Regions from separate parts of the Viridibacillus sp. FSL R5-0888 genome, predicted to be linked through region 1. Evidence: riboswitches for the same ligand, from Rfam matches in the RefSeq annotation. Region 1 holds a riboswitch; the other holds the start of a gene.
What was found. A riboswitch is a leader RNA that binds a small molecule or an ion and turns the genes downstream of it on or off. The one in region 1 is predicted to bind cobalamin.

Region 1 (3,230 bases):
ATCGCAAGGAGAAAAGCAAAGAATATTGATTGGTCGTGCCTTAATGGATGATCCAGAGTTACTCATATTAGACGAGCCTGCTACTGGGTTTGACTTCATAGCTAGAGAACAATTGTTAAAAACAATTGGTGAAATTGCAGCTTTAGAAAGCGGACCAACAATAATCTATGTCACACATCATATTGAAGAAATTCTACCGGTTTTTCAGAAAACATTATTATTAAAAAAGGGCCAAGTATTTGCTTCTGGAAGTACAATCGATATGCTAACAAGTGAAAAGCTTTCTTCATTTTTCGATATTCCAGTAGAAGTTATTTGGTACAATAATCGTCCATTATTATCAAAGCGGGATTAAATGAACTTAAAAACTAACTGTTGAATTTAGTATTAGATACAACAGCTAGTTTTGTATTTTGAATAATAATTATTTAGACTGCTTTTCCAATAACATGATAATCTTATCCAATTTTTCATTTAGTTCGGTAGATTCATTCTTAGGAGTTGTATTTATAATGATTCTTCTAATAAATAGCATAAAAGAAATCGTACCTAATATCATTAAAGCAATGACAATAATTATTAGCATATCTCCAACATTAAACAATTCATCCCTCCTTCAACCATACATGCTTTTAAAAAGGATATTAATTCAATTTTAACATGTGTAACAGGAATTATGTGATTAACATATTAAAAGATTCATCGATAAATACAATTTTGAAATAAATACACATACGTTTCTTTCTTTATTTGTATAATTATTTGATGTGTTATGAGTAAAATATCAAAAACTAATCATAATGCGATAGATTAATTTCCAATATTATGATAAGTTTATATTAAGTGAATATTGTATGCCAGAATTAGATGTAGTACATACATAAAAGGGAATTCGGTGAAATGCCGAAGCTGTATCCGCAACTGTAAATGCTGATGAAATAAGGAAATACCACTGTTTTATACGGGAAGGTCCTTAAAGTAAATTGATGCATAAGCCAGGAGACCTATCTAATTCATAGCGTATATCTACTCTTCGGAATAAAGTGAGATTACGGCAAAACAATCTATATTAGACAATACTGTTGTCCTATATTTCTTTGTATTTATGCTATTTCTCTATGGAGAAATAGCTTTTTTCATTGTTAAGAACTTTTAATTTCCAACATTTAATATATGAGTAAGAGTTAAATAGTCGACTAGCATGAAAAAGCCGAATTCCGAATCCAACAAATCTAAATAAAATCGGAGGAATTCAAATGTTAAAACGTTCATCTAGTATGGTGTTAGCTTTTGTTATGCTACTATCACTATTATCGCCGTTTACAGCTCAAGCTGAAAATAATATGGTAGTAAACAATGAAGACCATACTTCTCAAACAACATCACCACAAGTAATCAAAGAAAAACTAGTGAACTCTTTAGAGAAGGCAAAACAATATTATATTATAAACAACCAAACTATTAGTTCTAGAGTAATCAGTTCCCACAGTGGCTACTGGTCATTATCCGCAATGTATGCACTAGGCATGGATATTAAAAACTACAAGTGGGCAGAGGGCTCAGAAGTTACTAGTGAACAATCTTATTGGATGAAACCAAAAGCGGCTACTTCAAGCACTTCAAATGAAGACGCAGGTACTATTATTGGTGCATATATTCTAGGATTAGATCCAACAAATCTTGGACAACGCAACATTGTTGAAGATTTACAAAACAAACAAAAGGCTGATGGTAGTTTTTTCACAGCATACGGTGAATCTTGGGCATCAATTGCGCTAGGCTTAGCAAATGCAGACTATGATAAAGCCAAACATTTAGAAGTAATTTTAAAGAAACAAAATAATTCAGGATTATTCTCTGGATTTGGTTCATCTGATGACTTAGATGTAACAGGTTGGAATTTAACTGCATTAACGTTATTAAATAATACTGATAAGTCCAATGAAACAATTAACGAGTCTATTAAAAAAGCAGTAGATGGTATTCATGCAAAATATCAAAAAGATGGTTTTGTAGATAATTCAAACTCAATGGCAAGTATTATTATGGGACTAGCTACAGCTGGAGAAGATTTAACAGCTGACAAATGGAGCTATGAAAAAGACGGTAAAAAAGTTAACATTCTTGAAAAAATGATTGATGATTATCAATTAGAAGATGGTTCGTTTAAATGGATGATTAAAGATTCTAAAACAAACTTAATGGCTACTGAACAAGTAATCATTGCGTTAGCAGACGCATTGAATGGAAAATCAACATTTGCGAGATTAGCAGCTGGTGAAATACCAGATACTAATCCACCAGTGGAAAATCCAGATACTGAGGGCCCAACTGAACTTACAGTGGGAACAATTTCAAACAAAACAACATCAGTAACAGGAACAACAGAAGCATATGCAACAGTCTCAATATACAATGGAACTAAACCTCTAACATCAACAAAAGCTAACAATAAAGGAACTTTCGCGTTAAAGATTCCTGCACAAAAGGCGAATGTGAAATTAGTAGTAAAGACTACAGATGAGACTGGCAATGCTGGTGTAACAAAAACAATTACTGTACTAGATAAAATTGGACCAACAAAACTTATAGTAGGAACAATTTCAAACAAAGCAACTACTGTAAAAGGGACTACAGAAGCTAAAGCAACAGTTTCTATTTATAAAGGCTCTAAACTACTTACATCAACAAAGGCAAGTAGCAAAGGTAACTATACGCTGAAGATTACAAAACAAAAAGCAAACGTAAAATTAGTCGTAAAAACGAAAGATACAGTAGGTAATAAAGGCGTATCAAAAACAATTATTGTAAAAGATAAAATTGCACCAAAAAAACCAACAGTATCTAAAATCACATCGAAAACTACAAAAGTAAAAGGTATAACTGAAGCAAAAGCAACAATTACAATCTACAATAGTAAACATAAAAAAATTGGCTCAGCTAAAGCATCAAGCAAAGGAAATTTCAGTGTGAAAATCAAAAAACAAAAAGCAAATACTAAACTATCAATTTATGCGAAGGATCTAGCAGGAAATAAAAGTAGCAAACTTAGCGTGAAAGTGAAGTAACGGTAGTATGAAAAGGGGCTGTCCAGAAAGTCGGTGAATACCGGCCTTTGAGGGTAGCCCTATTTCTTTATAATTGAATCTGTTTAACTTGATTGTTGTTTTTGGCTAATTAAGAAGCATATTCAACTTAAAGCTTATTTGGCTTGATCTCTATAGATAATG
Region 2 (3,230 bases), 1.9 Mb from region 1:
ACAAATGAGCGTTTTGCAAAATTCGATGAATATGCAAGCGACAGCAGCTGTACAGCTATTAGAAGCAATGCCAGAGCCTGCTCAAGCGGCGCACCCTTATAAAGGGGCAACTATTGACGTCCAAGTCTGATTTGCTTATGCCGCGTACTTCAACTTTGTGGTACGTGGTTTTTTTTATTGGGTTGAAAAAATTCTAATTACGAGTTATATAACTGAAAAATTTGACTACTATATGTTGGAAATATAAAATTAGAATGTAATTATGTTTGAAACAATATAAAGTGAAAAGAGGAGTGTGCTAAATGGCTATTAATGTGTATCTTAATTTTAATGGAAATTGTCGCGAAGCAGCGGAGTTTTATGCAGAGGTTTTTAACACAGAGAAACCAGAAATTATGACTTTTGGTGATTCGCCACAAAATCCTGAATATACTTTACCAGAGGAAGCAAAAGATTTAGTCATGCATACTCGACTAAACATACTTGGAAGTAATGTTATGTTTTCGGATGTTTTCCCTGGTTCTCCTTTTATATTAGGGAATAATGTTAGCTTAGCCGCTGTTAGTGACAATGAAGAAGAACTTAAATCTGCTTTTGAAGCACTAAAAGTTGGCGGTAAAGTTGGTATGGAGCTACAAGAAACATTTTGGAGCAAATGCTATGGAAGTTTAAAGGATAAGTTTGGTATCGAATGGCAATTTAGCCATGAGGGTGAAGAAGCTTAATATATTGGTATTAGATAAAACTTTTTGCAGTACTGTCCAGGCCTTAATAAGATGAATAAAAGAACATTGTATAAACAACAGCAACTGTTTGAATTTTAGAACAGTTGCTTGCTCTTTATAAAATATATTTTGGCACATTAATATGGTTTATCTAAATAATATCAAATTTTTTTGAAATAGTAGTTGAAAATAGAACCCCTCCATTTTAAACACCCCATTGAATAAATCATTTATATCTATAATAAGAAGCATACACTTTGCTATTAGTATACAGAAATACTAATATTCTATCGAAAATTCAATCAATAATTTATATTCAACATAAATCCTTTTTTAAATTACATGTAAATAATATTATGAATATTTGTATTACATTATGGTAAGATGGTGATACAACTGAATAATGTGTAGAATTGGGTGCACTATTTTCAATAGATAGCTGCTTAAAAGGGAAATCGGTTAGAATCCGATGCTGTCCCGCAACTGTATGTAGGAGCAAACTTTTAGATCCACTGTTAGAACTGTAATGGGAAGGGAAAAGTGAGCGATGATGACAAGCCAGGAGACCTGCCTAGTTTAGTACACACCAAAAACCTACGTGGATAGGAGGTGTTATGTGATAATGAATAGAAACCCTATTTATATGATCACTGTACGACAGCGTATTAGAGAAAGCGTTTGGACTAATGAGGATTTAGAAGCGATTAAAACTTCTGTTTTTCTGTTTAGAAACGTTTATTCTAGTATGTATTGTCGAAACAGGGAACATATTAATTAATCATAAAAACATCTTTTATTAATTGATAAAAGGTGTTTTTTTATTGAACAGATAAGGGGAATATGAATGAATATTGAAGAGTTTAAATTACAGTTAAAATCGATGGTGATGCTCTCACAAGTAACAGATACAGTTTGTACTTTATTACAGGCGAAGAACGTGATTGAAAGCTCCATTGAAAATTGTGAAATTGAAAATATTGAAGAAGAATTAGGAAAGCTAGAAAAGGCTTATACAAGTGTATATAACGAACTTGTATATTACCCACATGATTTGATTGAAGCTAGTATTGATTAAAAGATGAAAGTGTAACTAATAATTATACTAAAAAAACTGTATTTAACGGTTTGGTAATCATATAAAATATAATTATTTTTATATTTAGAATATACTGAACAATTTATAGTTTGTGTGTTATAGTAAGTGAACAATTGAATATCGTGTAGGCTAAGGTGCGCTATCTTAAATAGATAGTCGCTTAAAAGGGAAATCGGTTAGAATCCGATGCTGTCCCGCAACTGTATGTTGGAGCAAACTTTAAAATCCACTGTTAGATTTGTGATGGGAAGGAAAAGTAAGCGATGATGACAAGCCAGGAGACCTGCCTTAGTTTAGTACACACCAAAAAACCTACGCGGATAGGAGGTGTTAGAGAGATTTTTTCAAGGATTATTATATCCTAGTACGATAAGCGAATTTGAAAGGGAATAGTGTGTCATTTTTTATTATTCCTGATTTTTTTCGATATTTACTATATTAAAAATCATCAACCACCTTTTAATGTTTTTCATTAATTGGTGGTTTTTTATTGAATTGGAGGATTGAAAGATGAAAAGTACAGTTATTGGATATCCATATATCGGGCCTAATCGTGAATGGAAAAAAACTATCGAAGCTTTTTGGTCAAAAGAAATAAGTGAACAACAATTCGAAGCTCAGATGAAAGAGTATAGATTAGCAAATATTCAAGTTCAGCTAGATGCAAAGATTGACTTAGTAACCGTAGGTGATTTTACATACTACGATCGTATGTTAGATTTAGCAGCAATGTTTGGAATTATTCCTGCACGTTATAAATGGAATTCAGATTTAGTATCTCTAGAAACTTACTACGCTATGGCACGTGGAAATCAATCTGCTCCTGCAAGTGAAATGACAAAGTGGTTTAATACGAACTATCACTATATTGTACCTGAGTATGAAGGACAAACTTTAAAATTATTGAACAATAAACCATTGCGCTATTATTTAGAAGCGAAGGAAAACTTTAATACAGAGCTAAAGCCTACAATTATAGGCCCAGGGACATTTTATTTTTTAACAAAAGAAGTTGCAACGCTGAATAAGCCGTCATATTTACTTCAGTTAATCAAAGTCTATAGTCAACTATTGAGTGAACTTTCTGCAGCAGGTGCAAAATGGATTCAAATAGAAGAACCGATTCTATCAACTTCTTTATCTAAGGATGATATGGAACTAATCTCAGAAATATATGAACAACTAAACACTGTAAATTACTCTAGTAAATTGCTGCTGCAAACATATTTCGAGTCAGTAGAATGGTATGAAGAATTGATTAAATTACCTGTAGAAGGCATCGGGCTAGACTTTGTACATGGTCTAGAAGAGAATATTTCTAATATCAAAAAAATTGGATTTCCAAAAGATAAGGTTCTAGCAGCGGGAATTATTAATGGTCGTGACATTTGGATTACTCCTTTACAACA

Region 2: it holds a riboswitch for cobalamin, as region 1 does, so the genes downstream of both, MKY02_RS04475 (hypothetical protein) here and MKY02_RS14060 (Ig-like domain-containing protein) in region 1, are expected to answer to the same signal.

The regions. Positions count from the first base shown of each region.
Region 1 is NZ_JBBPAU010000001.1:2,815,861-2,819,090, reverse strand. It holds gene MKY02_RS14070 (ABC transporter ATP-binding protein) at 1-355, shown strand, start outside; gene MKY02_RS14065 (DUF4083 family protein) at 425-604, opposite strand; cobalamin riboswitch at 849-1,027, shown strand; gene MKY02_RS14060 (Ig-like domain-containing protein) at 1,257-3,068, shown strand.
Region 2 is NZ_JBBPAU010000001.1:890,522-893,751, forward strand. It holds gene MKY02_RS04465 (YjfB family protein) at 1-130, shown strand, start outside; gene MKY02_RS04470 (VOC family protein) at 303-725, shown strand; cobalamin riboswitch at 1,124-1,314, shown strand; gene MKY02_RS04475 (hypothetical protein) at 1,570-1,800, shown strand; cobalamin riboswitch at 1,937-2,126, shown strand; gene metE (5-methyltetrahydropteroyltriglutamate--homocysteine S-methyltransferase) at 2,332-3,230, shown strand, end outside.